One region of the Arthrobacter tumbae genome, then DNA from elsewhere that is predicted to be linked to it. Evidence: riboswitches for the same ligand, from Rfam matches in the RefSeq annotation. Region 1 holds a riboswitch; the other holds the start of a gene.
The links. Region 1 has a riboswitch for glycine ahead of gcvP (aminomethyl-transferring glycine dehydrogenase). Riboswitches for the same ligand answer to the same signal wherever they lie in the genome.
Positions count from the first base shown of each region.

Region 2: it holds a riboswitch for glycine, as region 1 does, so the genes downstream of both, gcvP (aminomethyl-transferring glycine dehydrogenase) here and gcvP (aminomethyl-transferring glycine dehydrogenase) in region 1, are expected to answer to the same signal.

Region 1 covers NZ_JAFBCC010000001.1:1,574,952-1,590,831, reverse strand. Annotated here, with positions in the region: gene JOD47_RS07615 (FAD-dependent oxidoreductase) at 32-1,102, shown strand; glycine riboswitch at 1,187-1,288, shown strand; glycine riboswitch at 1,290-1,393, shown strand; gene gcvP (aminomethyl-transferring glycine dehydrogenase) at 1,449-4,277, shown strand; gene gcvT (glycine cleavage system aminomethyltransferase GcvT) at 4,287-5,399, shown strand; gene JOD47_RS07600 (L-serine ammonia-lyase) at 5,396-6,769, shown strand; gene JOD47_RS07595 (methylenetetrahydrofolate reductase) at 6,770-7,531, shown strand; gene JOD47_RS07590 (hypothetical protein) at 7,826-8,059, shown strand; gene JOD47_RS07585 (P-loop NTPase family protein) at 8,064-8,594, opposite strand; gene JOD47_RS07580 (ABC-F family ATP-binding cassette domain-containing protein) at 8,676-10,358, shown strand; gene JOD47_RS07575 (MFS transporter) at 10,460-11,638, shown strand; gene JOD47_RS07570 (EGFR-like transmembrane domain-containing protein) at 11,670-12,086, opposite strand; gene JOD47_RS07565 (ATP-binding cassette domain-containing protein) at 12,424-13,410, shown strand; gene JOD47_RS07560 (ABC transporter permease) at 13,407-14,240, shown strand; gene JOD47_RS07555 (YncE family protein) at 14,308-15,468, shown strand; gene JOD47_RS07550 (ABC transporter ATP-binding protein) at 15,594-15,880, shown strand, end outside.
Region 2 covers NZ_JAFBCC010000001.1:1,436,828-1,452,707, forward strand. Annotated here, with positions in the region: partial or broken gene JOD47_RS06825 (DUF5058 family protein) at 1-312, opposite strand, end outside; gene JOD47_RS06830 (Lrp/AsnC family transcriptional regulator) at 452-1,453, shown strand; glycine riboswitch at 1,527-1,624, shown strand; gene gcvP (aminomethyl-transferring glycine dehydrogenase) at 1,769-4,633, shown strand; gene gcvT (glycine cleavage system aminomethyltransferase GcvT) at 4,644-5,762, shown strand; gene gcvH (glycine cleavage system protein GcvH) at 5,892-6,275, shown strand; gene glyA (serine hydroxymethyltransferase) at 6,272-7,603, shown strand; gene JOD47_RS06855 (L-serine ammonia-lyase) at 7,635-9,032, shown strand; gene lipA (lipoyl synthase) at 9,058-10,086, shown strand; gene purU (formyltetrahydrofolate deformylase) at 10,076-10,981, shown strand; gene JOD47_RS06870 (alkene reductase) at 11,073-12,146, shown strand; gene JOD47_RS06875 (NAD(P)/FAD-dependent oxidoreductase) at 12,276-13,928, shown strand; gene JOD47_RS06880 (ATP-binding protein) at 13,928-15,313, shown strand; gene JOD47_RS06885 (hypothetical protein) at 15,381-15,635, shown strand; gene JOD47_RS17870 (helix-turn-helix domain-containing protein) at 15,740-15,829, shown strand.

The sequences.
Region 1 (15,880 bases):
ACCACGAGGAACGGGATCGAGGAGGTTCAGAGTGCTGCAAGTCGTGGTCATCGGCGCCGGTCAGGCAGGTCTGTCCGCGGCGTACCACCTGCAGCGCCAGGGTCTCCGGCCGGCCCGCGACTTCCTCGTCCTCGACGCGAATGAGGGACCGGGCGGCGCGTGGCGGCACCGCTGGGACTCGCTGACCTTCGGCACGGCGCACAACATCCACGACCTACCCGCCATGGAACTGGGCACACCGGACCCAACCGAGCCGGCGTCGTCAGTTGTTGCCCGCTACTACGGCGATTATGAACAGGAGTTCGGGCTCGAAGTCCGCCGGCCGGTACGAGTGCAGAAGGTTGAGGGGTTCGACGGCGGCCTCACGGTCCACACGGACAAAGGAACGTGGGAAACCCGGCTCCTCATCAACGCCACCGGCACCTGGGACCGCCCGTACTGGCCCTACTACCCCGGCCGGGAACTGTTCCGGGGCCGCCAGCTGCATACCCACGACTTCGTCAGCGCCGACGAGTTCCGCAGCAAGCGTGTTGTGGTGGTCGGCGCCGGAACCTCAGCCGTCCAGTTCCTTCTCAAGCTGGCCGACGCCGGCGCCAGAACTACGTGGGTGACCCGCCGCCCGCCGTCCTTCACGGACCGGACGTTCGACTCCGAGTGGGGCCGCGACGTCGAGCGCAGAGTGCACTCGCGCACAAAGGCCGGGCTTCCGCCGTCGAGCGTGGTCTCTGTCACCGGACTGCCGCTCACGGCGCAGTACCGCGCCGGCATCGAGTCCGGTGTTCTGCGGTCACGGGGCCCGCTCAGGAGGATCACCGAGACAGGCATAGAGCTCGACGGCGGCGTGATGGTCCCAGCCGACGTCATCCTCTGGGCGACCGGCTTCCGTGCTGCCCTGGATCACCTGCAGCCGTTGAAACTCCGGGAACCCGGCGGCGGTATCCGCATGGACGGAGTGACTGTCCTGAAGGATGAAAGGGTGCTGCTCGTCGGCTACGGCGCGTCGGCATCAACGCTCGGCGCCACCAGGGCTGGACGTGCGGCAGCCAACCAGGCAGTCCGCCGGCTCGGCAGCATGGAACAGCAGGAAGCGCTCGCGGGCTGAGACGTCAACCATTTCCCGCGTGGGAAGTCGAAGAGTAAGCTTGGTCACGATCGCACAACTAAAAAGCCACATTTTCAACGCCGTTGACCCGCAGCGGGAGAGTTCTGCCGTTGACTGACAGCCGGCAGGCGCCGTAGGAGCAAATCCTCCCCAGGAATCTCTCAGGCCCAGCACCGCAGCGGAAAGGCAACTCTGGAAAGCAGCACTGCCGAAGTTTGGTAGTGCTCACCGACGGTGCAATGTGAACGCAGTGTTCACGGAATCTCTCAGGTCCAATACAGAGCGGGGAGGAACCCGACCATCTGTCCGCGCGTCCTGCGCCGGACACTGATCTACGGAGTTCCTCATGACGCACCAGACGGAATCAACTTTCTCCGACCGCCACATCGGTCCCCGCTCGGATGACGCCGAGCAGATGCTCAAGGTCCTCGGGTACCCCAGCCTGGATAAACTCGTCGACGTTGCGGTGCCGGCGAGCATTCGCATCAACGAGGGCCTTGATCTTCCGTCTGCGCTGAGCGAGTCAGAGGTCCTTGCGGAACTGCGCAGCATCGCCGCGAAGAACAAGACCGCCGTGCAGATGATCGGCCAGGGCTACTACGACACCGTCACGCCTCCCGTGATCCGCCGCAATGTGCTTGAGGCTCCGGCCTGGTACACGGCCTACACCCCCTACCAGCCGGAAATCTCCCAGGGCCGCCTTGAAGCGCTTCTGAACTTCCAGACGATGGTCCAGGACCTCACCGCGCTGCCCATCGCCAACGCTTCCCTGCTCGATGAAGCATCAGCCGTAGCCGAGGCCGTTCTCCTGATGCGCCGCTCCGGCAAGAACAAGGGACGCACCATCCTGGACGCCGACTGCCTGCCCCAGACCATCGCCGTCGTCATGGGCCGTGCTGAGGCGCTTGGGTTCGACATCGAGATCGCCGACCTCTCGAATGGACTGCCGGACGGCGACATCAACGGCATCGTCCTCCAACTGCCCGGAACCTCAGGTGCCCTGCGCAATTCCGCCGACATCATCGCGAAAGCCCACGACGGCGGCGCTCTGGTGACGGTCGCGGCTGACCTTCTGGCGCTGACCCTGATCACCCCTCCGGGGGAGCAGGGTGCCGACATCGCCGTCGGTTCCGCCCAGCGCTTCGGTGTGCCGCTGTTCTTCGGCGGACCGCACGCTGCCTACATGGCCGTCCGCAAGGGCCTGGAGCGCATGCTTCCCGGCCGCCTTGTTGGAGTGTCGAAGGATTCCGACGGCGCACCTGCCTACCGTCTTGCACTGCAGACCCGTGAGCAGCACATCCGCCGCGAGAAGGCCACATCGAACATCTGCACCGCCCAGGCGCTGCTCGCGATCGTTGCCAGCATGTACGGCGTCTATCACGGCCCCGACGGACTGAAGGCGATCGCGGAACGTGTGCATGGAAAGGCAGCCAGGCTTGCCGCCGCCCTTCCGGGAACGGTTCACGACTCCTTCTTCGACACCCTGCTGGTGCAGGTGGAGGGCCAGGCAGAGGGCATTGTCAGCAAGGCCGAGGAGCGGGGCATCAACCTGCGACTAGTCGACGCGGATCACGTCGGCATCGCCTGCGATGAGACCACCACGGACGCCCACCTCGAGACCATCGCCGAGGTTTTCGAGGTTGATCTGTCAGGGGATACGGAGAGTGCGATTCCTGCGGAGCTTCAGCGGACGTCCTCCTTCATGACCCACCCCGTGTTCTCCCTCCACCGCTCCGAGACCCAGATGCTGCGCTACCTGCGCGGACTCTCGGACCGTGACCTGGCACTGGACCGCACCATGATTCCGCTGGGCTCCTGCACCATGAAGCTCAATGCCACGGTTGAGATGGAACCGATCTCCTGGCCCGAGTTCGCAACCATCCACCCATTCGCTCCCGAGCACCAGACTGAGGGCTGGCGTCAACTGGTTGATGACCTGGAGGATCGCCTCGCTGAGATCACCGGCTACGCCAGGGTGTCGATCCAGCCGAACGCCGGCTCCCAGGGCGAGCTCGCCGGCCTCCTGGCCATTCGCAAGTACCACCTGTCGCGCGGGGATGAGGCACGCACGGTGTGCCTCATCCCGTCGTCGGCGCACGGCACCAACGCTGCCTCGGCCGTGCTCGCCGGCATGAAGGTGGTAGTGGTCAAGACCGCCGGAAACGGCAATATCGACCACGATGACCTCCAGGCCAAGATCGAGGCGAACAAGGATTCCCTGTCCGCGATCATGATCACCTACCCCTCCACCCACGGCGTCTTCGAGGAAGACGTTCGCTGGGTTTGCGACCAGGTGCATGGCGCGGGCGGTCAGGTCTACATCGACGGCGCGAACCTCAACGCGCTGGTCGGGCTCGCCAAGCCGGGTGAGTTCGGTGGCGACGTTTCCCACTTGAACCTGCACAAGACTTTCTGCATTCCGCACGGCGGCGGCGGTCCCGGTGTCGGACCGGTAGCGGTGGCGGAGCATCTTGCGCCGTTCCTGCCCGGAGACGCGAACAGCGCAGCTGGTGCAGAAAACGGAGACACATCAGGAGTCCCCATCTCCGCCTCCCGCTTCGGTTCAGCAGGCGTACTTCCCATTTCCTGGGCCTACGTCGCACTGATGGGAAGTGAGGGTTTGACGGCCGCAACGAAGTCCGCCCTCCTTGCAGCCAACTACGTCGCCGCCCGCCTCAACGAGCACTTCCCCGTGCTCTACTCGGGCGAGAACGGACTGGTGGCGCACGAGTGCATCCTGGACCTTCGCGAGCTGACGGCGAAGACCGGCGTCACCGCCGAAGACGTGGCCAAGCGCCTCATCGACTACGGCTTCCATGCCCCGACCCTGAGCTTCCCGGTAGCCGGCACGCTGATGGTGGAGCCCACCGAGTCCGAGGACCTCCGCGAACTGGACCGCTTCGTCGAGGCGATGATCGCCATCCGGCACGAGATCGACCGGGTCGGAACAGGCGAATGGCAACTGGAGGAGAGTCCACTCCGCCAGGCACCGCATACCGCACAGGCTCTCATCAGCGACGAATGGTCGCAGGCCTACTCACGGGAACTAGCGGCCTTCCCGCTGCGCACGCTGCGCCACGACAAGTACTTCCCGCCGGTCCGCCGCATCGACGGTGCCCACGGTGACAGGAACCTTGTGTGCTCGTGCCCTCCGATCGAAGACTTCGAAGACTAAGGAACCGCCATGACAAAGCAGACAGCGCTTTATGCCCGGCACCAGGAACTCGGGGCGGCGTTCACCGACTTCGGCGGCTGGCAGATGCCCCTGAAATATCGCAGCGAGCTGGAGGAGCACCACACCGTCCGCCGGGCTGCCGGGATCTTCGACCTTTCGCACATGGGCGAGGTGATGGTGAGCGGGCCGCAGGCAGCCAGCTTCCTCAACTACGCCCTCGTGGGCAACATGGAGATCATGGCGGTGGGGAAGGCCAAGTACTCCCTCATCTGCACCGAGGGCGGCGGCGTGATCGATGACCTCATCACGTACCGCCTCGCCGAGGAACAGTTCCTCGTGGTTCCCAACGCCTCGAACTCCGATACGGTGGCCGCCGAGCTCCAGCAGCGTGCTGCCGACTTCGATGTCACTGTGGAGGATCAGTCGGAGGAGACCGCGCTCATCGCAGTCCAGGGGCCTAACGCGGAGGCGATCCTGCTCGGTATGGCGCCGGCAGGAGACCAGGACGCCATCACCTCGCTCAAGTACTACGCCGCCGTTCGCGTGGAGCTCGCAGGGCAGCCTGTCCTTCTCGCCCGCACCGGCTACACGGGCGAGGATGGCTTTGAACTCTTCATCGAGAACGACCAGGCCGCGCAACTGTGGAAAGCCGTCACCGAGGCAGGGACGGATCATGGACTGGCGCCATGCGGCCTGGCTTCGCGGGACTCGCTCCGCCTCGAGGCAGGCATGCCGTTGTACGGCCACGAGTTGGGCCTGGAGACGAATCCGTTCGAAGCAGGACTGGGCGGCGTCGTCAGTCTGAAGAAGACCGATGACTTTGTGGGCCGCTCCGTGCTGGAGCCGCTGAAGGCCGAAACGCCGGAACGAAAGCTGGTTGGCCTGCGCGGTACCGGACGCCGGTCTGCCCGTGCAGGGTACGACGTCGTATCGAACGGACAGACCGTTGGAACCGTTACCTCCGGCCTTCCGAGCCCGACCCTCGGTTACCCCGTGGCGCTCGCTTACGTCGAAACAGGGCTGAGCGAACCGGGCACGGAACTGCAGGTCGACCTGCGTGGACGTCCGGAAGAGTTTACTGTCGTTGAACTGCCGTTCTATAAGCGTCCGGGCCGCTCATGACCATCAGCGCTTTTGACCTCTTCAAGATCGGCATAGGTCCCTCGAGCTCCCATACGGGCGGGCCCATGACGGCGGCCTATCTCTTCACCCGGATGGTGGTGGAGCAGGGACTGCTTGAACAGGTCCACCACGTTGACGCTGAACTGTTCGGTTCGCTGGGCGTCACCGGTCACGGACACGGTACCGTCAAGGCCGTGATCCTGGGACTTGAGGGGGAGCAGCCGCATCTCATCGATCCGGAACGCGCTGAGCCTCGCGTGGAGGAGATCTCCGCAACGAAGATCCTTCGCCTGGCCGGCTCGCACGACGTGGCTTTCGACCCGGAGAAAGATCTCGTTCTGCACCGTAAGCAGCGGCTGGACTATCACACCAATGGCATGCGCTTCTCGGCATATAACTCCGAAGGCATGCTTCTATCTGCCCGCGAGTACTACTCGGTGGGCGGCGGGTTTGTGTTGGATCAGGATCAGATTGGTGCGGATCTGTCCGCGGAACAGACCGTCGCCATTCCGTACCCGTTCGAATCCGGCGAACAGTTGCTCGGCCTTGCCGCGGCGACGGGAAAGTCCTTTTCCGGGATAGTGCTGGCCAACGAACTGGCCGCCCGGTCCGAGGATGAGATCCGCAACGGCCTGCTCGAAATCTGGGATGTCATGCAGGACACCATCCGGCGGGGGTCGACCAACAGCGGCATCCTTCCCGGCGGTCTGCATGTCCGGCGTCGGGCTGCCCGGCAGCTTGAGCTGCTCCAGAAGGAAGCTGATCCCAACGATCACCTCAGCACCATGGAGTGGGTCACGCTGTTCGCGCTTGCGGTCAATGAGGAGAACGCAGCCGGGGGCCGCGTGGTCACCGCTCCCACCAACGGCGCGGCCGGCATCATCCCGGCAGTCCTGAAGTACTACACGGACTTCGTTCCAGGAGCGGACGACGACGGCGTCATCCGCTTCCTGCTCGCCGCCACCGCCGTCGGCGCCCTCTTCAAAAAGAACGCATCGATTTCCGGTGCCGAGGTCGGCTGCCAGGGTGAGGTCGGTTCAGCGTGCGCGATGGCCGCTGCGGGGCTGGCCGAGGTGCTGGGAGGCACCCCCGAGCAGGTCGAGAACGCGGCGGAAATCGGTATCGAACACAACCTGGGCCTGACCTGCGATCCCGTCGGCGGCCTGGTGCAGATACCGTGCATCGAGCGCAACGCCGTGGGAGCGATGAAGGCTATCACCGCTGCCCGGATGGCCGTCCGCGGCGACGGGCAGCACTTCGTCTCACTCGACGCAGCCATCAAGACGATGCGGGAAACCGGTGCCGACATGATGGACAAGTACAAGGAAACGGCCCGCGGTGGGCTGGCATTGAACGTCGTGGAATGCTGAATGGGTCTGCCGTTCACAGTTGAGGTCATTCCGGGAGGTGACGTTGCCTCCCGGTTGCAAAGCCACCTCGCAGCGCCGGCGACGGTCGCCGTCACCTGCCTTCCGCACCACGGCCCGGCAAAGACGGTGGATCTGGCCGTGGAGCTTGCCGGTCTTGGCTACCGCGCCGTGCCGCATCTGGCAGCCCGTTCCGTTGCGTCGAAGCAGCAGCTCGCGGAGTTCATGGTGCGTCTTGCGGACGCGGGGGTGCGGGACATCTTTGCCGTAGCCGGGGATGCCCGTGAGCCGGTCGGACCATATGCGTGGAGCCTGCCGCTCATCGAGGAGATCGCGGCGACCGGTGGATTCGAAACCGGGTTCGCCGCCTATCCCGAAGGTCATCCCACAGTTCCCGAGCCCGAACTGACCGAGCTGCTGCTCAAGAAACAGGAGCTTGGCAGTTGGGCCGTCACCCAGATGTGCTTTTCCGGGGATGTCCTCAGCGACTACATCGCCCGCTTGAGATCGAGCGGCGTGACCGTGCCCATATGGGCAGGTGTTCCGGGACGTGTCCGGCGCACCCGTCTCATTTCCCTTGCCGGGCGAATCGGAGTCGGTCCGTCGCTGAAGTTCGCCAAGCGGAGCGGTTCGCTGCTGCGTTCAGTACTGGCGCCGTCGTCGTACGATCCCTCCCGATTGGTGCGCTCCATCGAGACGACCGGCGCGTTCGCGGGGCTGCACATCTACAGTTTCAACGATTTCCGGGGTCTGCCCCGAAACTGAGCTGCGGCTCAGCCACACCTGCTTGCCGTAGCGGGTTTCCTGGGCTGTGTAGTTGTGGTGGCAGTTGAAGCGCTCCTGCTCCTGAACGGGGGTGCCGGCCCACCGGGTGACGCAATCAGCACCCGATCCATCACTCCTTCTCGGTTCAGCAGGGCGAAGTCCTGGGCCCAGCTTCGCGCCATCGACCAACGTTTCCCCAAGGCATGAAGGCAACGATGAGGCATGTTCTCCAGTGGCGGCTGGAGAGCATACTTCCCGGTGGCGGCTGGGAAGACACCGTCCGCAGGAGGAGTCATGAGTGTAGAGATTATTGGTGCCCTGGCCATGATGGCGGGCGGTGCCCTCGTGGTCGTTGCTACCCTTCTCGCGGTGGGGCGGCAACGTCGGCACATCGTTGTGCCGCCAGTGCTGTCAGCTGCTGATCAGCGTCTGCTCCCTTATCTGAAGCTGACTTCCGCGCAGTGGCTTGCGCTGACCGATTTCCAGCGTTCGAACCTGCGTGAGCGGGCCCATCGTTCGATGAACTAGTAGATCACTTCTCGTTGGACCGGAGCCACTGCTCGAGCTCCTTCGGGCTGGTGAAGCGAACCACTGGCAGCCCGGCGTCCTGATATGCGCGGATTCTCCGGCGCTTACCGGCGAAGGATGTGAAGTGCCAGCGGATGATCGAGTCCCGCGCGATGACCCGGCGAAAGCTCTCCGTGTTTCCGTTGCACACCTCCTCCTGCGTAAGCATGCGCCGCAGGGTCCTGCGGACCAGCCGGAACAGCGAGAGCCAGCGGGGATAATCCAAGGCGATGATGGCGTCTGCGCGGGGGATCAAGCTGTCGGACCATTTGCCGTAGAAGCTGTCCAGCACCCAGGCATTCCGGGCGGCGATCTCCTCGACCATGCGGAGCTGATCGGCAGGATCCCGCTCCACCCAGCCAGGAAGCCAGCCGATGTCCGTGTCCACGGACGTGAGCGGCAACCCGGTCGCAGCCGCATAGCGCTCGGCCGCTGTCGTTTTTCCGGACCCGGTCACACCGAAGAACACCACTCGCTGAGGGGTTGTTGGAATCACGCTCCCATCCTTGCACTCCGTGGTCGGCTCACGGAGGAGCCCTCATTTCGGCTCACCCGATGGGGGTGGAAGACTGGGGCAGTGGCGCACCTCGACATTTCCAACATCGATTACTTCCTTTCCGACGGCCGTCAGCTGCTCAACAGCGTGAGCTTCAAGGTCGGCGAGGGCCATAAGACTGCCCTGATTGGCCCGAACGGTACCGGCAAGACCACGCTCCTGCGCATTGTTGCCGGCGACATCACGGCCGATGAGGGTGCCATCACCCGGTCCGGCAGCATGGGCATCATGCGCCAGTTCGTCGGTCAGGTGCGCGATGACACCACCGTCCGCGACCTCCTCGTCTCCGCTGCCCCGCCGGCCCTTGCCTCCGCTGCGAAGAGGATCGATGTCGCTGAGCTCGCAATGATGGAGCACGACGACGAACCCACCCAGATGCGCTACGCCCAGGCGATCGCCGACTGGGGAGACGCCGGCGGCTATGAACTCGAGACCACTTGGGACGAAGTCACCATGGCGGCGCTTGGCGTTCCGTACGATCGGGCACAGTACCGCGCGGCGTCGTCGTTATCCGGAGGCGAGCAGAAGCGGCTGGTGCTTGAGGCCCTGTTCTCGGGACCGGACGAGCTGCTGCTCCTCGATGAACCGGACAACTACCTCGATGTGCCCGGCAAACGGTGGCTCGAAGCGAAGCTCAACGAGTCCAGCAAGTCGGTCCTCTTCGTCAGTCACGACCGCGAACTGCTCGACAATGCCGCCACGCGGATTGTCACGCTGGAGCCCGGCGCGCTCGGCGCGTCGAGCTGGGTGCACGGCGGCGGTTTCAGCACCTACCTGCAGGCTCGAACCGATCGAAACGCGCGGTTCGAGGAATTGCGGCGGCGCTGGGACGAGGAGCACATCAAGCTCAAAGAGCTCGTGAACATGTACAAGAACAAGGCGGCGTTCCGCTCGGATATGGCCAATCGCTACCACGCTGCCCAGACCCGCCTGGCGAAGTTCCTTGAGGCTGGGCCGCCGGAGGCTATCCCGATCGAACAGAACGTGAAGATGCGGCTCAAGGGCGGGCGCACAGCCAAGCGGGCCGTCGTCGCGCAAAAGCTCGAACTCACCGGGCTGATGAAGCCGTTCAGCACCGAGATCTGGTTCGGCGACCGCGTCGGGGTGCTGGGCTCCAACGGATCGGGCAAGTCCCACTTCCTTCGCCTCCTCGCCGCCGGCGGCACTGATCCTGAGAAGGAACATGAGCCGGTGTCCGAGGTGAGCATTGCACCGGTGCCCCACACCGGCGTCGTGAAGTTGGGTGCGCGTATTCGCCCGGGTTTCTTCGCCCAGACGCATGTGCGCCCGGACCTGTTGGGCCGGACACTGCTCGACATCCTGCACCGCGGCGATGATCACCGATCAGGGCTCGGCCGGGAGGCGGCGTCGGGAGTGCTGGACCGCTACGGGTTGGCAGGGCAGTCGGAGCAACTGTACGACTCGCTCTCCGGCGGACAGCAGGCGCGGCTGCAGATCCTGCTGCTTGAGCTGTCCGGCGCCACGTTGCTGCTCCTCGACGAACCCACGGACAACCTCGACCTCCACTCAGCCGAAGCCCTGGAACGGGCCATCGACGCGTTCGAGGGAACTGTGCTGGCCGTGACCCATGACCGCTGGTTTGCCCGCAGCTTCGACCGGTTCCTCGTCTTCGGCGAGGACGGCAAGGTGTATGAGTCCGAGGCTCCGGTCTGGGACGAGGGCCGGGTGCAGCGCGCGCGCTGAAGCCCAGCTGCTGTCATCTGCATCACACTGGGCGCCACTGGTAGACCCTGCTGAGCCGGTGCGCATACGGTTTAGAGGTGCAGAGCAACGTCAATCCAGCCATGTGGGCAACCTTCGCGATTTTCGGGCTCAACGGGCTCGTGTTCGCCAGCTGGGCGGCCCGGATTCCGTCCGCGTCGGACACGCTTGGGCTCAGCGACGGCCAGACGGGCGCGCTGCTGCTCGTTGCGGCGATCGGGTCCATGATCTCGTTGCCGTTGTCCGGCGGGATCGCGGCGCGGATCGGCACGGCGAACACCGTGAGGCTGGGGGGAGTGGCCGCCACCATCGCAGCCTCCACCATTGCCGGCGGGCTCGTGGCGCAATCCGTGGTGCTGTCTGCCACCGGTCTCTTCATCTTCGGCCTCGGCATCGGCCTCTGGGATGTTGCGCAGAACCTTGAAGGCGCCGACGTCGAACGCCGGCTCATGCGCACGATCATGCCGAAGTTCCATGCAGCCTTCAGCGGCGGTGCCTTCATCGGTGCGCTCACCGGAGCCGGCCTGGCGGCTGCGGGCGTGGAGCTGTCAACCCACCTCGCGGCGGTTGCTGTGCTGGTGCTGGTCATTTCGCTGTGGATTCCGCGCTACTTCCTGCCTGAGGACCCTCACGCCGGAAAGCACGACGACGCAACCGCCTCCCGGTCCAGCGGATTCACCGCATGGAAGGAGCCGCGCACGCTCCTCATCGGGCTGGTAGTGCTCGGTGCAGCGCTCACCGAAGGCGCGGCGAATGACTGGGTAGCGAAAGCGACCGTGGACGGCCTTGGTGCCACCGAAGCCGTCGGTGCGCTGATGTTCGGGGTGTTCGTTGCCTCCATGACGCTCTTCCGCTTCGTTGGCGGCGGCTTCATCGACCGGTTCGGGCGGGTGCGGGTGCTGCAGGTGAGCCTCGCGTCGTCGTTGGCGGGCCTGGTGCTTTTCGTCTTTGCACCCAATGTGCTCCTCGCCGGAGTCGGAGCCGTGCTGTGGGGAACCGGCGCCGCGCTCGGATTTCCCATGGGAATGTCCGCCGCCGCAGACGAGCCCCGCCGGGCCGCTGCACGCGTGTCGGTGGTTTCCACGATCGGCTACACAGCGTTCCTCGCAGGCCCTCCGCTACTCGGTTTCCTCGGTGACCAGGTGGGAATCCGCAACGCACTGCTCGCCGTCGGAGTGGCCGTACTGGCATCCTTCCTCGTGGCGCCTGCCGCGGCGGAGCGTCCCGCGGGCGAACCGAAGGGCGCCGGCATCCCGTCCTGACGGCGGCGTCGCGCGGGAGGCGGCCCAGCCGTCAGTGACGTCCGGACCGGCCGGGATCGGCGTCGTTCTTCCGGTCGCTGCCCTTTCCCTGATCATTGCGTACGTCAGGGTCGATCTCATCCGCATGCCGGGTGTGTTCCTCTGTTTCCCGGCGCAGTCCCTGGGCATCGTTTTGCCGCTGTTCCGCTTCCTTGCGCAGCCGTTCGGCATCCACCTCGGCTTGCTGGGCATCAGCGTCAGCGCGGGCGGCGCGGGCCTCCCGCTCACGTGCTTCCAGGTCCTTGGCGTGCGCCTCTTCCCGAATCCGGTCTGCGCGATCGTGATCCTCCCGGCGCTTCTCCTGATCGTGTGCGTGCTTGCGCTTCCGTCCAAGGAATACGATCAATCCGATGATGAGCAGCACTACGAGGATCCCGATGATGATCCAGACCCACATCATTGCGTCCATTGCCTTCGCCTTCCTTATGAATGGCCGCCGCGAGGGGTCGAGCCAATTTGAGCGGCGCCCAAGAGGGACGTCATGTAGTAACTCTCGACCTGCGGATGAAGGTCGTCAAGGCCCGGGATCCTTCACGCGGGTTACTCGTCAGTGAGAGATACTCCCTCAGGACGACGTCGTCAGTCGCCTCAGGTGGCTACGCTCAGTATCGGTGCCCGCCGAGCGGTGGCTACAGCGACGACGGTTGCACTGGGCACGCTGCGTCCCGTTAGGCGCCACCGGGTTGCGGACCGAAACTGTCCGCAGTCCTCTTCTTCCCGTAATTCCGAAAACCTAGGGTTGACCCATGACGATCATCCAGGCTGAAGGCCTGACAAAAACCTACAAATCGAAGAGCGGCCCGGTGCATGCACTCGCGGGCCTCAACCTTTCGGTCCCGCAGGGGACCGTGAAGGCTCTGCTCGGTCCCAACGGAGCGGGCAAGACAACGGCGGTCAAGGTACTCACCACCCTGATCAAGCCTGACCAAGGCACGGCACATATCGACGGCATTGACGTCGTGAACAATCCGAAAGCTGCCCGGCGGATCATCGGAGCGTCCGGCCAGTATGCGGCGGTCGACGAGAACCTCACCGGGTTCGAAAACCTGGAGATGGTGGGCAGGCTCTACCACCTGGGTGCGAAGACCGCACGCAAGCGGGCACAGGAGCTGATCGACCAGTTCGAGCTCACGGAAGCCGGGAACCGGCCGGTGAAGGGATTCTCCGGTGGCATGCGTCGTCGTATTGACCTCGCCGGAGCGCTGGTCATCAACCCGAAAATCCTGTTCCTCGACGAGCCGACTACCGGGCTGGATCCACGGAGCAGGCTCGCGCTGTGGGAGATCATCTCCCAACTGGTGAATGACGGGACCACGCTGCTCCTGACCACCCAGTACCTTGAGGAGGCGGACCACCTTTCGGATGACATCGCCGTGATCGACGGCGGTAAGGTCATCGCCGAGGGCACTTCGGATGAACTGAAGGCGCAGATCGGCGGCCACCGGGTGGTCGTGACTCTGGTGGACGAGGCAGACGCCGGCGCGGCCCGCGAAATCCTCGCGCGTCACGGTGACGGCACCCCCGCCGTCAGCGATCGCACCGTGGAGGTGTCCGTCGTCGACGGACCACGCGCCCTGCAGTATGTGCTCTCCGATTTGGGCAAGGCGAACATCCAGCTGCACGACGCCGGTATGCGCCGGCCCACGCTCGATGACGTCTTCCTCAAGCTCACCGGCCACCGGGCCGAAGACGAGACCAGCAAGAATGACGCTGAGATGGAGAAAGCCCAGTGACCGCGCTCAGCCAGCCCACCTACGACAGCGTAGGGTCGCCTCTCGCCCAACTGTTCTCCGACGGCTGGATCGCCACACGCCGCAATCTGATCAAGATCAAGCGCGTGCCGGAGATCCTCGTCTTCACCATCCTCCAGCCCATCATGTTTGTGCTCCTGTTCAGCCAGGTCTACGCCGGCGCCATGAACGTGCCCGACTACACGAACTTCCTCATGGCCGGGATCTTCGCGCAGACGGTCATCTTCGGCTCCACCTTCTCAGGTGCCGCGATGGCGCAGGACCTGAAGGACGGCATCATCGACCGCTTCCGTACCTTGCCCATGAGCCCGGCAGCAGTGCTCATCGGCCGTACCAACGGCGACCTAGTGATCAACAGCATTTCCATGATGATCATGATGGGAACCGGCTGGTTGGTCGGTTGGCGGGTCACCACGTCGGTGTGGGGTTTCCTGGGCGGTGTGGCGGTCCTGCTGTTGTTCTCCTACGCCTTCAGCTGGGTCATGGCTCTTCTCGGTATGAGCGTTCGCAGCCCGGAGGTCATTAACAACGCATCCTTCATGATCCTGTTCCCGCTGACGTTCATCTCGAACGCCTTCGTTCCCATCCACACCATGCCGGAGGTACTGAAGAACATTGCGGAGTGGAACCCGGTATCGGCCCTCGTGGAGTCCGCACGGATACTGTTCGGGAACACCAATCCGGAATTCCCGGAGCCCACCGCGTGGACCCTGCAGAACCCGATCATCACCGTGATTTTCGGAGTCATCGTGATGCTTGCCATCTTCGTGCCGCTTTCGGTGAAGAAGTTCAAGTCCATCAGTTCCCGGTAACAGGAGGCCGACGACGGCGGCACCCCCCGTGCTGCCGCCGTTGCGACTTTCGCGGGACAATGGGTGCATGCTTCGTAGCGCCGTCGTCGTTCTCTGCCTGCTGTTTCTGACAGCCTGCACGGCGGCGCCTATCCCGGGTGCCACGAGTTCGGCACCTCAACCGGCGGCCACCGCTTCCGGCGTGGCTGTGCCCACCCCTGGTAAAGCTCTCTCAGCGAAGCCGACCACGCCACCATCACCACGGGAATCCCTGGTCCTCGCTACCGACGCGGCAGGAGCGGACCTTCTGGTCATCAATCCCGCAGATCCGGGCAGCCCTCTCGAGCAGCGGATTCCCGTCGGGCAGGCACCCTGGGATGTCGCGGTCAGCGGCACCCGGGCCTTCGTCTCCACAGCCGAAGGAATGGCGGTGGTCGACCTGGAGGAACGGCGTCGTACTTCACTGATCCCATACGCGAATCCGGCTGGCTCCATCTCGCATGGGGAGTATCGGCCCGGCGGCACGGGTATCGCGGTCAGCGCTGACGGAAGCACCGTCTTCGTGGCGGTACTCCGGGCGGACGGCACCTCGGTGCTGGAGAAGATGGACGTTCAGGACGGGCGGACCGTCGGTACCGTTGAGGTGGGACTGCGGCCGTTCGACATCCTGCTTTCCGCCGACGGTTCGGAGATCTACACGATCGACCACGATTCCTTCTCGATCCACGTCATCAACACCGAAACGCTTGCCGCGCGCCGGATCGAGGTAGCCCCGTTCGGCACGCAGGGCGGCCTGGCCTCCTGGGAGAAGCCGCACTATGGCGCGATTGACGACGCCGGGAACCTCCTTCTGCCCTATCAGGGCCTGGCGCTCGCCGTCGTCGACCCGGCCTCGGGCGCTGTCTCCGTGGAGGAGATGACCGCCAACTCGCATCAGCACGGAACTGCGCTTGTTGACGACACCCTCCTTGTGGTCGGGACGGGGGCATTCGGCAATGCCACCGGATCCCCGAACCTCACGGTCCGGGACACGGCGAGCGGTGACGAACGGATCCTGCCGCTGGACCGGCTGCATGAAACGGTGGTGCCCTGGGTTGATCCTGGTACAGGGAAGGCTTATGCGCTGCTCTCCGGCGGCTACACGCGGGATGGTTCCTGGCCCGGCATCACCGTCGTCGATCTTGAAACGTTCGAGCAGCGGGAGCTGGCGGTGCCCGGGAGGCCGCAGTCACTGGCCGTAATGCCCTAGAAGCGTCATCCTTTCGACGTACCAACGCCGGGTGCAAGATCATCCCGTTGGGCGGTGCCGTTCGGGCTGAAGCTCCGTAGGGTTGGGTGTATTCCAAAACTTTCCCTTCCCCAAGGATGCCCACCATGATTGAGGCAGCAGAACTGTCCAAGCGCTATGGCGCAAAGACTGCCGTAGACGGTATCTCATTCAGCGTCAAACCCGGCCGTGTCACCGGTTTTCTCGGTCCCAACGGCGCCGGCAAGTCCACCACAATGCGGATGATCGTCGGACTCGACAACCCCTCCGGCGGCGACGTCCGCGTCAACGGCAAACACTACGCACAGCACTCCGCACCCCTGCGCGAGGTAGGCGCCTTGCTCGATGCGAAAGCAGTCCATACCAAGCGCTCGGCTTACAACCACCTCCGCGC
Region 2 (15,880 bases), 140 kb from region 1:
TGCCGATCCGATCAACCCGATGCGCACCAGGACCGCCGGCGTGCCGAACAGTGCCAGCAAGGCAATGGCCACCAGTACGACGGCGAGTGACGGGCCGATCGCTGCGACGGCACCTGAACGGAATGATGTCTTCAGTTCTGCGGTGCTGATCCCGGCTGCGGGAGCCGCCTTTCGTGCGGCGCGAATATAGATGACGGACTGGAGGATGATGACGGCGAAGACGCCGAGTGCACACGCCCACAGCACGGGCATGTTGGCGATGGAAAGAATGTTCGTCGAGCTGCCGTTCTCCACGATCTGGGTGGGTGCCATGGGAAGCCTTCCGGTCTGTGCAGGCGAGGGATGGATCAGTTGCTATTCATTGTGAAGTGACCTGCACCACACCGCCTCAAATCCCTGATAATTTACAAAAAGAGCTAGCAGTCGCTCGAAATCGATCACGGAGGAAGCTATGGAGCTCGATGAGGAGGACCTGCGGCTTGTCAACGCGCTGCAGATCGGGCCACGCCTGCCGTGGACGGTGATCGCCGAAGCACTGGACAGGCACCCGACCTCGCTCGCCGCACGCTGGGATCGCCTATCAGCGGCGGGGGCGGCTTGGATCACTGCACATCCGGTCGGCAACCCCGACCAGATGTCACTGTCCTTCCACGACGTGCAGTGCGACCCTGCCCGGCGCGAGGACGCCCTGAGCGCCATCTCCAAAATTCCCGACGTCTTCACGATCGAGGAGTGTTACCGCAACCGCGACATGATGCTGACGGTCATCGCACCGACCCCGACCTGGCTGGTTGAGTCGGTCTATCCACAGCTCGACCAGATACCTGGACTAATCCGGTACGAGACGTCTTTTTGCACGAAGCTGCACCAGGGCGCATATGGCTGGCGGCTCGACACCCTGACTTCCGGCCAGCGGACGGCACTGCAGCAGGCGGCCGGAAGCCGCCCGCCATACCGAGGTGCGCTCCCGCCCAAGTACCGTCCGATCATCCAGCAGTTGAGCCGCAACGGCCGCGCGACGGCTGCCGAGATCGCCGAGGCGGTGGGTCTCCACCCCGCAACTGCACGACGGCAGCTCCAGAAGATCCTCGATGCAGGCGTCTTGTCCTTCCGTTGCGAGGTAGCCAACGGGCTGGTTGGCTACCCGATCATCTGCCAATGGATGGCTCGATTGCCTGCAAGCCGGCACGACGACGCCGCTGCACACCTTGAGTCTCTGGGCTCCCTCCGCCTGTGCGCCTCAACAACCGGTGCGACAAACTTCCTCTTCATGATGTGGTTGCGGACGGCGGCGGACATCATGGCCGTAGAACGGGCCGTGGCAGAGCACATCCCAGACCTGGAACTGGTGGAAAGCGTGGTGATCGCCAACGTCCGCAAGCGCGTTGGCTGGCTGCTCAACCGGGACGGCACCGCAACCGGCGAACTCACTGTGCCGGGCGAGGCCTGGTAGACCACCAAGTTGCGTGAAGGCTCAAGTAACCGATAGCATGTGAATCGCGTCACCTACCAGTGACGCACGCTTTCGATCCGTGGCGGGAGAGTCCTGCCGGTACATTCAGCGGGCGCCGTAGGAGCAAATCCTCCCCAGGAATCTCTCAGGCCCATGTACCGCCGCGGCGAGGCAACTCTGGAAAGCAGTCCGGGAAATCGGGCTCACCGACGGTGCAAGTGGAGCCCGGAACACCGGGCAAGACGGAAACTCTCAGGTCCAATACAGAGCGGGGAGGAACCCAAATCATCGTGGTGTCTTTGCACCACCTGAGTTATGGAGTTCCTCATGACGAATCCGTCGCCCCAATCCACGTTCGCAGACCGCCACATCGGTGCGCGCCGCCAGGACCACATCGACACAATGCTGAAGGCTGTCGGCTATGACACTGTCGACAGCCTTGTTGACAGTGCCGTGCCTGATTCGATTCGTCAGGAAAGCCCGCTCGGACTGGACAGCGCGCTCAGCGAAGTCCAGGTGCTGGCCGAACTGCGCAGGCTTGCCGGCAGAAACAAGACCGCCGTTCAGATGATCGGCCAGGGCTACTACGACACCGTCACGCCGGCAGTGATCCGCCGCAACATCCTTGAAGCGCCCGCCTGGTACACGGCCTACACCCCGTACCAGCCCGAGATCTCACAGGGACGGCTTGAGGCGCTGCTCAACTTCCAGACCATGGTGCAGGATCTCACTGCCCTGCCCGTCGCCAACGCTTCCCTCCTTGACGAGGCCACGGCTGTGGCGGAAGCCGTGCTGCTCATGCGCCGGGCCAATAAGAACAAGGCCGTCAAGGACGGCAAAACCGTCCTTGACGCGGACTGCCTTCCCCAGACCATCGCCATCGTCCTCGGCCGCGCAGAGGCGCTCGGTTTCGAGGTGGAGGTCGCTGACCTCTCCCAGGGACTCCCGGAAGGCGACATCAACGGCGTCGTCCTCCAGCAGCCGGGCGTCTCCGGCCGTGTCTGGGACCAGGCCTCCGTCATCGCAGAAGCGAAAGAGCGGGGTGCGCTTGTTACCGTGGCCGCTGACCTCCTCGCTCTGACGCTCATCACCCCTCCGGGTGAGCAGGGAGCGGACATCGCCGTCGGCTCCACCCAGCGCTTCGGTGTTCCGCTGTTCTTCGGTGGACCGCACGCCGCGTACATGGCCGCGCGCGACGGCATGGAACGCACCCTTCCCGGCCGCATCGTCGGCGTCTCCAATGACAACGCCGGTGCTCCCGCCTACCGCCTGGCCCTCCAGACCCGCGAGCAGCACATCCGCCGCGAGAAGGCCACGTCGAACATCTGCACCGCGCAGGCGCTGCTGGCCATCGTGTCTTCGTTCTACGCCGTCTATCACGGCCCGGATGGACTGAAGGCCATTGCGCAGAACGTCCACGGCAGCGCCCGTGCGCTCGCCACCACGCTCAAGGCCGCCGGCTGGGAACTGGAGAGCGACTCCTTCTTCGACACCCTCACCGTCCACGTACCCCGCGACGCCGCCAAGGTGGTCTCCGCTGCTGAATCGCGTGGGATCAACCTGCGCCTCATCAACGCCGACACCGTCGGCATCTCGATCGATGAAACGACGACGCCGGATGTCCTCTCCGCCGTGTCCGCCGCTTTTGGTGCCGGTCAGGTAAGGGAAGCTGCGGGCTTCGAGCTGCCCGCCGCCGTCGTGCGCACCTCGGAATACCTTCAGCACCCGGTCTTCAACACGCACCGTTCGGAGACCCAGCTGCTGCGCTACATCCGCAGGCTCTCGGACCGGGACCTCGCGCTGGACCGCACCATGATCCCGCTGGGCTCCTGCACCATGAAGCTGAACGCCACCGCTGAAATGGAAGCCATTTCGTGGCCCGAGTTCGCTTCGATTCACCCCTTCGCCCCGGATTCCCAGACCGAAGGCTGGCGCGAGCTGATCGACGGGCTCGAAGCCGACCTTGCTGAGATCACCGGGTACGACCAGGTTTCCATCCAGCCCAACGCCGGTTCACAGGGTGAGCTCGCCGGGCTGCTCGCCATTCGCGGGTACCACGCTTCCCGCGGCGAGGGCCAGCGCAACGTCTGCCTGATTCCTGCCTCCGCGCACGGCACCAACGCAGCGTCGGCTGTCCTCGCGGGCATGAAGGTTGTGGTCGTAGCCACGGCTTCGGACGGCACCATCGACCACGGTGACCTGCGGGGGAAGATCGAAGCCAACAGGGACGCCCTGTCGGCGATCATGATCACCTATCCGTCCACCCACGGAGTGTTCGACGCCGACGTCCGCGAAGTCTGCGATGCGGTGCACGAGGCGGGCGGCCAGGTCTACGTCGACGGCGCAAACCTGAACGCTCTCGTCGGCCTCGCCCAGCCGGGCAAGTTCGGCGGCGACGTCTCACACCTGAACCTGCACAAAACCTTTTGCATCCCGCACGGCGGCGGCGGTCCCGGCGTCGGCCCGGTGGCTGCGAAGGCGCACCTGGCGCCGTTCATGCCGGGCGACGCGAACAAGTCCGCCCATGAAGCCGGACACGGCGTCGCGATTTCTGCTTCCCGCTTCGGGTCGGCGGGCGTCCTGCCGATCTCCTGGGCGTACGTAAAGCTGATGGGCGGCCAGGGCCTCACCGAAGCCACCAAGTCCGCCCTCCTGGCGGCAAACTACATCGCCGCCCGGTTGAACGAGCACTTCCCGGTCCTCTACACCGGTGAAAGTGGACTCGTTGCCCACGAGTGCATCCTTGACCTGCGCGAGCTCACGGCCCGCACGGGAGTTACGGCCGAGGACGTCGCCAAACGCCTTATCGACTTCGGGTTCCATGCCCCCACGCTGTCCTTCCCCGTGGCAGGCACTCTGATGGTAGAGCCGACCGAGTCCGAGGACCTCGCGGAAATCGACCGCTTCATCGACGCAATGGTGACCATCCGCAAGGAAATGGAGCAGGTCGCCACCGGGGACTTCACGTTGGAAGAGTCGCCGCTGCGTAACGCGCCGCACACGGCAGCCGCCGTCGTCACCTCCGAGTGGGAGCGCCGTTACCCGCGCGAGCAGGGCGCGTTCCCCGTGCCCTCCCTCCGGCAGGACAAGTACTTCCCGCCCGTTGGCCGTATCGACGGCGCCGCAGGAGACCGAAACCTGGTCTGCTCCTGCCCTCCTCTCTCCGACTTCGAGAACTAAGGATTCCGCGATGACCGAGAACTACACAGCGCTTTACGACCAGCACAAGCTGGCCGGGGCGTCCTTCACCGACTTCGGCGGTTGGCAAATGCCCCTGAAGTACAAGTCCGAACTCTCCGAGCACCACGCGGTACGTACCGCCGCGGGTCTCTTTGACCTCTCCCACATGGGCGAAGTCTGGGTCACCGGCCCGCACGCCGCGGCCTTCCTCGACTACGCTCTGGTCGGCAAGCTCTCAGCGGTGGCGGTAGGAAAGGCCAAGTACTCGCTGATCTGCCAGCAGGACGGCGGCATCATCGATGACCTGATCTCCTACCGCCGCGACGATGAGAAGTACCTCGTGGTCCCCAACGCCGGAAACGCCGCCGTGGTTGCCGCGGAACTTGCTGAACGAGCCGCGAATTTCAACGTCACTGTGAACGATGTGTCCGCCGAGACGTCGCTTATCGCCGTGCAGGGACCCAATGCCGAGGCCATCCTGCTCACGCTGGTGCCGGCCGACCAGCACGCGCTCGTCACCGAGCTCAAGTACTACGCCGCTGTTGAGGTCGAGATCAACGGTCAGGAACTGCTGCTGGCGCGCACCGGATACACCGGTGAGGACGGCTTCGAGATCTACGTGCCGAACGAGGACGCTCCCGGTCTGTGGGAAGCGCTGCTGGAGACCGGAACCGGGCAGGGACTCCCCGCCGGCCTCGCGTCCCGCGACTCCCTGCGCCTCGAGGCAGGCATGCCGCTCTACGGCAACGAACTCTCCCGCGAGGGCAACCCCTACGCTGCGGGCCTCGGTCCGGTCGTTTCACTGGCCAAGGAATCCGACTTCATCGGCAAGACTGCACTGGCCGAACTCAAAGCAGCCGGCACCGGCTCGACCACTGGGCGCAAGCTCGTGGGCCTCAAGGGCCTCGGGCGCCGCGCAGGCCGCAGCCACTATCCCGTCCTGAAAGACGGGAACGTGGTGGGCGAAGTGACCTCCGGCCAGCCCTCCCCCACCCTGGGCTACCCGATCGCGTTGGCATACGTGGACGTCGAACTCAGCGAACCCGGCACAGCTCTGGACATCGACCTCCGCGGCAAGCCTGAGCCGTTCGAAGTTGTCGCACTGCCGTTCTACAAGCGCTCCAAGTAAGCCTCTGGGTCCGGCAGAGTCGGCATTTTCACGCGTGCTGCTTCGCTTGACGCACGCTTCCGAAAACGCCGGCCCTGCCGGCGCCTTCACCGTCACGCTTCAAATCGAACGACACTTTAAGGATGAGATATGAGCAAGGTTATTGCTGACCTGTTGTACTCCGCCGAGCACGAATGGATTGCCGGCGACGGCTCCGGACCCGTCTCGATCGGTATCACCGCCGTGGCCACCGACGCCCTCGGCGACATCGTGTACGTGGACCTTCCCGAGGTCGGCGACACCGTCACCGCCGGCGAAACGTGCGGCGAGGTGGAATCCACCAAGTCCGTCTCGGATCTGTACGCGCCGGTCTCCGGCGAAGTCACCGAAACCAATGCCGACGTCGTCGACAATCCGGAACTGATCAACAGCGATCCGTATGGCAACGGCTGGCTGTTCAAGGTGGCCGTCACCGAGAACGGCCCCCTGATGTCAGCTGAAGAGTACGCCGCAGCCAACGGAGGCGAGCTGTGAGCCCCGTAGGAGCAGGCCAGGCTACCGTCGCTTTCGAGCAGGTTGTGTCGCAGTCGCTGAACGCGCAGTTGTCCGACCTGGATCCGCGGATCGCCGGGAAGATCGACGACGAACTGAACCGCCAGCGCTCCGGTCTGGAAATGATCGCATCGGAGAACCACACCGCCGCTGCAGTCATGCAGGCTCAGGGCTCCGTCCTGACCAACAAATACGCGGAAGGGTATCCCGGCAAGCGCTACTACGGCGGCTGTGAGCATGTGGACGTCATCGAGCAACTGGCGATCGACCGGCTGAAGGCCCTGTTCGGCGCTGAGTACGCCAACGTGCAGCCGCACTCCGGTGCCCAGGCAAACGCCTCGGTGATGCACGCGCTGATCAAGCCTGGCGACACCATCATGGGCCTGAACCTGGCTCATGGCGGGCACCTGACGCACGGCATGCGCATCAACTTCTCGGGCAAGCTGTACAACGTCATTCCGTACCAGGTCCGCGAAGATGACCACCGGATCGATATGGCCGAGGTGGAGCGCCTCGCACAGGAACACAAGCCGCAGCTCATCGTTGCCGGCTGGTCCGCGTACGCCCGCCAGCTGGACTTCGCCGAGTTCCGGCGGATTGCCGACTCGGTGGGCGCCTATCTCATGGTCGATATGGCGCACTTCGCCGGCCTCGTCGCCGCCGGTCTGCACCCCTCCCCCGTGCCGCACGCGCATGTCACCACGTCCACCACGCACAAGACTCTCGCCGGTCCGCGCGGCGGCATCATCCTGAGCAACGACGCCGCCATCGCCAAAAAAATCAACTCCGCCGTGTTCCCGGGCCAGCAGGGCGGGCCACTGGAACATGTCATCGCCGGCAAGGCGGTTGCCTTCAAGATTGCCGCCTCGCCGGAGTTCAAGGAACGTCAGGAGCGGGTCCTTGCCGGCGCACGGATCCTGGCCGAACGCCTGATCCAGCCGGACGTCACCGCGAAGGGAATCAACGTCATCTCCGGCGGAACCGATGTGCACCTCGTCCTGGTTGACCTGCGCAACTGCGAACTGAATGGACAGCAGGCCGAGGACCGTCTGGCGGAGATCGACATCACCGTGAACCGCAACGCAGTGCCGTTCGACCCGCGCCCGCCGATGGTCACCTCCGGGCTGCGCATCGGCACCCCCGCGCTGGCTACCCGCGGCTTCGGCGCAGAAGCATTCGCGGAGGTCGCTGACATCATCGCCGAGGCTTTGATTGCCGACGCCGGTGCCGACCTCTCCGCCCTGCGTTCCCGTGTGGAAGCACTCGCCGCCGCGCACCCCCTCTATCCGGACGTTGCCGACCTCGCCTGAGGGCGGATCGGTGTCCACTTAAGGAATAACTATGGCTGTTGGAGTCTTTGACCTCTTTTCCATCGGGATCGGGCCCTCAAGCTCGCACACCGTTGGCCCCATGCGGGCTGCCGCCGTCTTCGCGGAGGAGCTCAAGGCCTCCGGCAGGCTGGCGGAGGTGACGTCACTGCGGGTGGACCTCTACGGGTCCCTCGCGGCAACGGGCCGCGGACACGGCACCATGACCGCCGTCCTGCTTGGTCTCGAAGGTTTCCACCCCGAGTTGATCCTGCCGGACGAGGTGGAGGAACGGCTGGCCGCCATCGCCGATACCGGGATGCTGCAGCTGGCCGGCGGAGCTTCCCTGCCCTACGGCGTGGAAGACATGGTGCTGCGTCCGTTGACCGTGCTGCCCCGCCACACCAACGGGCTGACCTTCCAGGTGAAAAACGACGCCGGCGAGATACTCCATGAGGCGACGTTCTTCTCGGTGGGCGGAGGCTTCATTGTGCGCGAAGGCGAGGAAGATGCCGCTGCAGAACAGCTTGAGGAGTCCAAGGAACAGCTGCCCTACCCCTTCCGCACGGCGGCCGGACTGCTGGAGCACTGCCGCACCACCGGCCTGGCTATCAGCGACATCATGCTCCTCAACGAGAAGGTAGCGCACTCAGATCAGGAAATCCGGGACGGCCTGCTGCACATCTGGCAGGTGATGGAGGAGTGCAAGAACTCAGCCATCAAGCGTGAAGGCTTGCTTCCCGGCGGGCTGAAGGTCCGCCGTCGTGCTCCGGATTGGCATGAGCGGCTGCTCAAGGAGGACAAGGACCGGGACCCGAAGTACTGGCAGGAATGGGTCAACCTCGTTGCCCTCGCCGTCAACGAGGAGAACGCGTCCGGCGGCAGGGTGGTCACCGCACCCACCAACGGCGCCGCCGGCATCATTCCCGCCGTGCTCTACTACGCACTGTACTTTGCGCCCGGCATGGAAAACGCCGCGCAGGAGGACAGGGACGACGTCGTCGTGAAGTTCCTGCTGACTGCCGCCGCCATCGGCGTGCTGTACAAGGAGCAGGCTTCCATCTCCGGCGCAGAGGTGGGCTGCCAGGGCGAGGTGGGTTCGGCGTCGTCCATGGCGGCGGCCGGCCTCGCTGAGGTGATGGGCGGCTCTGCCTCCCAGGTGGAGAACGCGGCCGAGATCGCCATGGAACACAACCTCGGCCTCACCTGCGATCCCATCGGTGGTCTGGTGCAGGTCCCCTGCATCGAACGCAATGCGATTGCCGCCGCCAAGGCGATCAACGCGGCCAAGATGGCCCTCTGGGGAGACGGTACGCACCGGGTGTCACTGGATGAGGTCATTGTGACCATGCGGGAAACCGGCAAGGACATGAGCTCCAAATACAAGGAAACGGCACTCGGCGGCCTTGCCGTCAACGTCGTCGAATGCTGAATCGGAAGTCGAAGGAAGAGAACCCATGACTCTGGCACCAGAAGGCCGCAAGCTGCTCCGCGTAGAGCAGCGCAACTCTGCCGTCCCCGTGGAACGCAAGCCCGACTGGATCAAAGCGAAAGTCCAGATGGGACCGGAGTACGTCCAGCTCAAGAACCTCGTGAAGAAGGAAGGCCTCCACACCGTGTGCGAGGAGGCCGGCTGCCCCAACATCTTCGAATGCTGGGAGGACAAGGAAGCCACGTTCCTCATCGGCGGTTCCGAGTGCACGCGCCGCTGTGACTTCTGCCAGATCGACACCGGCAAGCCCTCCCCGGTGGACCGGTTCGAGCCCACCAAGGTGGCGCGTTCGGTCAAGGCCATGCAGTTGCGCTACGCCACTGTGACCGGCGTGGCCCGTGACGACCTCGAGGACGAGGGCGTGTGGCTTTACGCGGAAACCGTCCGCAAGATTCACGAACTGAACCCGGGCACCGGCGTCGAGCTTCTGATCCCCGACTTCTCCGGCAAGCCGGAGCACATTCAGGCGATCTGCGATTCGAAGCCGGAAGTCTTTGCGCACAACGTCGAGACTGTGCCGCGCATCTTCAAGCGGATCCGGCCGGCGTTCCGTTATGAGCGTTCACTCGACGTCCTGACCCAGGGGCGGAACCTGGGGATGGTCACCAAGTCCAACCTGATCCTGGGCATGGGCGAGACGCGGGAGGAGATCTCGCACGCGCTTTCCGACCTGCACCAGGCTGGCTGCGACCTGATCACCATCACGCAGTACCTGCGTCCCAGCGAACGCCACCTACCCGTGGACCGCTGGGTGAAGCCTCAGGAGTTCGTCGACATCCAGCAGGAAGCGGACGACATCGGCTTCCTCGGTGTCATGAGCGGGCCGTTGGTGCGCTCCTCGTACCGCGCCGGCCGGCTGTGGGCCACGGCAATGCGCAAGAAGGGGTGGGAGATCCCCGCCGAACTCGCGCACATCGAAAGCTCCGGCAGTACCCGCCAGGAAGCCAGCACCCTGCTGGCGGCACACGCACAAGGAGTATCTCGTGGCAACTGAAACACCCGCGTCCCAGAGGGAGCATGTACTCACCGTCGACTGCGTTGAATCTCCCGGCATCGTCCACGCGATCTCAGGGTTTCTGTTGGATCAGGGCTGCGACATCCTCGACATCAAGCAGTACGGAGATAAAGCGCAGCGGCATTTCTTCATGCGGATCCACTTCTCCTTCGGTTCTTCGGCGTCCTCTCTGTTGCCGGAATTACAGCCGCCTTCCCGCACCGAAGGGTTGCGGCATGATTTTGCGCCGGTGGCCGACCGGTGGCAGCTGAACTGGCAGTTGGAGCCGCAGGGCCGTAAACGCCGGGTGCTGGTCATGGTGTCGAAGATGGGCCACTGCCTCAATGACCTGCTCTACCGCACCCGCACGGGCGAGCTCCCAGTCGAGATTGTTGCAGTGGTCTCAAATCACCGGGATCAGGAGGGCCTTGTCCAGTGGCATGGCATTCCTTTCTTCCACGTGCCCGTCACGAAGGAGACCAAGCCGGACGCCGAGGCCAGGCTCCTGGAACTTGTCGACGAGTTCGACGTGGAACTCGTGGTGCTGGCGCGCTACATGCAGGTCCTCAGTGATGAGCTCTCCCTCCGGATGGCAGGCCGGGTCATCAACATCCACCACTCCTTCCTGCCGAGTTTCAAGGGCGCCAAGCCGTACCATCAGGCCTACGAGCGGGGCGTGAAGACCGTGGGCGCAACCGCCCATTACGTCAATGCAGAACTCGACGAGGGACCGATCATTTCCCAGCAGGTCATCGAGGTGGACCACACCTACACGCCGGACGATCTGGTGGCGGTGGGCCGCGACGCCGAGTGCGCTGCCCTGCGTAACGCGGTGCGCTGGCACTGTGAGGGAAGGATCGTGCTGCTGGGGAACCGCACGGTCGTTCTGCGCTGAGCCCGTACGGCATGTGATCCACGTCCCATCCGGAATAGTTGCCCGGGCAACTGCGCTTTCACAGTGAAAGCTTCCGCGAAAGGACTCCCCCATGCTGTTCTCCCCGATTACCGTAGGCGAACTGAAACTGCCCAACCGCCTGGTCATGGCTCCGCTCACCCGCTGCCGTTCCGGCCAGGACGGCGTGCCTGGACCGATCGTCGTCGAGCATTATCGCCAGCGCGCGTCACTCGGCCTGATCGTCAGCGAGGGAACCTACCCAAGCCACGCCGGCCAGGGTTTTCCGGGCCAACCCGGGCTCGTGACGGACGAGCAGGTCGAAGGCTGGACCGGGGTCACTGACGCCGTCCATGCTGAGGGCGGCCGCATCTTCGCCCAGGTCATGCACGCGGGACGGGTCACCCACGAGGACACCAACGGCGGCCGGACGGTCGTCGGCCCGAGCGCCATCGCAATCGACGGCATGACCCGCACCTACAAGGGCAAGCAGCCCTACCCGGTCCCCCACGCGCTCACCGAGGACGAGCTTCCCGGAGTTGTCGAGGAGTTTGTTCAGGGCTCGCTCAACGCCATCAAGGCAGGGTTCGACGGCGTTGAACTCCACGGTGCCAACGGCTACCTGTTGCATGAATTCCTTTCCCCCGCGGCGAACCAGCGGGAGGACCAGTACGGCGGCTCACCCGAGAACCGCGCGCGGTTCGTCGGCGAAGTAGTGAACGCCGTCGCCAAGGCAATCGGAGCCGAGAAGGTAGGCATCCGCGTTTCACCCGAGCACAACGTCCAGGGCGCAACCGAGCTGGACCACGAGGATCTCCGCCGGACCTACTCCGCCCTGACCCAGGCCATCTCGCCGCTGGGATTGGCGTACCTCAGCGTGCTTCATAACGAGCCCGCCGGTGAGCTGGTCCGGGAACTGCGCGAGCAGTTTGACGGCCCATTCCTCCTGAACACCGGCTTCAGCGTCATGACTACCCGGGACGAGGCCATCTCACTGGTCGAGAATGACCTGGCTGACGCCGTCGTCGTCGGCCGTGCGGCCATAGCCAATCCGGATCTCGTGCACCGCTGGAAGGAGGGCCTTCCGGAGAATGAACCGGACATGGCCACCTTCTACACCAGCGGCGCCGAGGGATACACGGACTACCCCGCGTATCAGCCTGCCTAACCGGACGAGGAGCGGTTCCAAACAGTCCTTCGGACCCATGGACTCCCGGAACGGCTCTGTATAGGCTTCACGCTAGGTCTCCTGAGCAGATGGGTCATGCACTATGCCTGGTACCAGGAACCGCCAGCCATGACGAAGCCGAACATTCTGACGGTAGACGACGATCCGCAGGTTTCCGCGGCGGTCGCCCGCGACCTCCGCAGCAGATATGGACCGGACTACAGGATTCTCCGGGCAACCTCAGGCCCGGAAGCCCTGGACGTCCTGACCAAACTGGCCCTGAGGGATCAGGCAGTTGCACTCATCGCAGCGGACCAGCGGATGCCCAAGATGACGGGGATCGAGTTGATGGAGCGCGCGCGGCCGCATGCTCCAGGCGCAAAGCTTCTCCTTCTCACGGCTTACGCGGACACTGATGTCGCCATCAGGGCGATCAACGACATCGGGCTCGACCATTACCTGCTCAAACCATGGGATCCGCCGGCCGACCGGTTGTACCCGGTGGTCGATGACCTGCTCGATGACTGGCGCCGGGCCAACCCGGATCACACCTCCGACGTGCGCGTTGTGGGCGCACGTTGGTCTGACCGCAGCCACGAAATCAAGACCTTCCTCGCCCGCAACTATGTGCCCTACCGCTGGCTCGACATCGAACGCGACGCAGAGGCCGGGCGCCTGCGCGACCTTGCCGAAGTGACGCCGGCGGATCTTCCGCTGGTGCTCCTGCCGGACGGTACGGTGCTCCGGTCTCCGTCGACCCTCGATCTGGCTTCGGCCTTGGGTTTACGCACGCGCGCGGACCGTCCGCTCTACGACGTCTGCATCGTCGGGGGCGGGCCGGCGGGTCTCGCCGCTGCGGTCTACGCGGCGTCTGAGGGACTCAGTACCGTGATCGTCGAGCGCGAAGCGCCCGGTGGGCAGGCCGGCCAGAGCGCCGCCATCGAAAACTATCTCGGTTTCCCGAAAGGCTTGAGCGGTTCTGACCTCACCCAGCGTGCCATGGCGCAGGTGACCCGGTTCGGGGCGGAGGTGGTACTCGCTAACGATGTCGTGGGCTTCGAGTCGCGAGGGCAGGTGCGCGCCGTGCTCTTCGGCTCCGGAGAGTTGGAGGCACGGGCACTCATTATCGCCACCGGCGTTTCCTACCGGCGGTTGGAGGCGGTAGGCATCGACACTTTCAGTGGCCGGGGAATCTACTACGGCGCGAACGCCAGCGAGGCCAGCCAGTGCGAGGGCGAGGATGTCTACATCGTCGGAGCTGCCAACTCCGCCGGCCAGGCCGCCTTGAACTTCTCCCGTTTCGCGAAACGGGTAATACTCCTGGTGCGGTCAGGCACGCTCGAAAGCACCATGTCCCAGTACCTCGTACAGCGGATCCTCGCTTCGCCGGTGATCGAGGTCCGCTACCGGAGCGAGGTTGTGGCGGCCCGCGGAGATGGGCACTTCGAGTTCCTGGAGCTCGTTGATCGGGATACGGGCCGGACGGAGGAAGTGCCGGCCAGCTGGCTCTTCATCTTCATCGGTGCGTCACCTCGGACTGACTGGCTCGGTGAGGAGGTCGTACGCGACAGATTCGGTTTCATCATGACCGGCCACGACCTGAATTCCGAAAATCCCGTGCCCTGGCCGCTGGTACGCGGGCCGTTTGCGCTGGAGACAAGCGTTCCCGGCGTCTTTGCCGCCGGGGACGTCCGGCTCGACTCGATGAAGCGTGTAGCCTCGGCGGTCGGTGAGGGCGCGATGTCCGTCTACCTCGTGCACCGCTACCTGGGAACAATCTGATGCACGCGAGCGAGCTTCGAGGAATCAGCCTCTTCAAAGGCCTCAGCGACCAACAACTTGTCGACCTCGTCGAAGCGGGCACAGAGGTCCCCGTCGAACCTGGCGTCATCCTTTCGCACGAGGGCGAACCTGCGGACTCCTGGTGGGTACTGATCGACGGTTCCCTCCAGCTGCTTCGCCATGTTGGGCGCGAAGATACCGTCGTCGGGACAATGGATGTCCCTGGACGATGGGCCGGCGGATTCCGTGCCTGGGATCAAAGCAGTGTCTATCTGGCCACCGGGCGCGGAAGCGAGGGGGGCCGGCTACTCTGCGTCCCAGCCACGGCCCTCCGAGCGCTCTACGCTGAGTGGTTCCCCTTCGGCGTGCACTTTATCGAGGGCTTGTACGGGACCGTACGCCGGGTTGAATCGACCATCCGGCAGCGGGAAGCACTGGTTACACTCGGCACACTTTCGGCCGGCCTCGCCCACGAGATCAACAACCCTGCCGCCGCAGCCAGCCGCGCCGTCGACGGTCTGGAGGAGGCATCCCGGGGGCTGCTCGAATCCGTCGGCCGACTGACCCACACCGGAATCACTTCCGCCCAGTTCTCTGAACTGGAAATGCTGCGGGAAGAACTGACAACGACGGCGCTCGTCCCCGATGCGCTCACACTTGCCGATCAGGAAGATCTCCTCAGTGAGTGGCTGTCCGACCGGAACGTGGAGCGGGACTGGCTGATCGGCCCGACGCTGGCGGCTGCTGGCGCCGACGACGACTGGTGCCGGCGCACGGAAGAGCTGTTCGGTGGCCCTGCCCTGGCGCCGGCCCTGGAGTGGATAGCTGCCACCCTGACCGTTGAGAAGTTGCTGTCCGAAGTGCGGGAGTCGACGCGGCGGGTCTCTGAACTCGTCGCAGCCGTGAAGTCCTATTCGCAGATGGACCGGGGCTCGCGGCAGAACACCGATGTGGTCGAGGGTCTTGAGAGCACCCTGGTGATGCTGGGACACAAGCTGCGCGGCGGCGTCGAAATCATCCGCGAATATAGCGACAACGTGCCCGCCATCGACGCCTACCCGGGCGAGCTGAACCAGGTGTGGACCAACCTCATCGACAACGCAGTGGATGCCATGGAAGGCGTCGGTACCCTGCGCGTTGCGACCCTCAGCGACGGAGCCGGGGTTACCGTCGAGATCGGCGACACCGGCCCTGGCATCGCACCCCCGGTCGCGAAGCGGGCATTCGAAGCGTTCTACACCACGAAGGACGTGGGCAAGGGAACGGGATTGGGTCTGGATATTGCGCGGCGGATCGTCGTCGAACGGCACGGCGGATCGATCGACTTCGAGTCCGTACCCGGTAGGACAGTGTTCCGGGTGCGGTTACCGCTGGTCCAGGCCTGACCTGTTCAATGTGCGAGCCCGGCACTTCTCCGCGTCGGTCCGGCCGCTGCTGTGGAAGACTGCTGGCATGGAGGCCCCAGCGCGCGACCACGACCTCGTCCTCTTCGGTGCGACCGGCTTCGTCGGTGAACTGATCGCCGGATATTTTGCGGACCACGCTCCGTCGGACCTGCGCGTGGGGCTCGCCGGAAGGTCGAGAGTGAAGCTCGAGGCCGTACGGTCCAGGCTGCCCGTCGCCGCACACGACTGGGACCTCATCGAGGCCGACTCGGAAAGGAGCCGGTTCACGATAGAGCAGTCACTCAGTTTGAGCATGACCTGATCGTTGAGCGCACCAAGGAAGGATTGGATGCAGTTCGCAGCCGTGGCAGGACTGGCGGGCGGAAGCCGGGTGTGAGTCCAACACAGATCGCCTAGGCCCGCGCCATGATCGAGGCCGGCCGCTACACCAAACAACAGATTTCCGAGACGTTCAACGTCTCACGCGCCACGCTCTACCGAAATTTAGGCACCTGACTCCCCGCCGCCTAGTGCCACAGCTCGATGCCACCGTGATTAGTGCTCTAA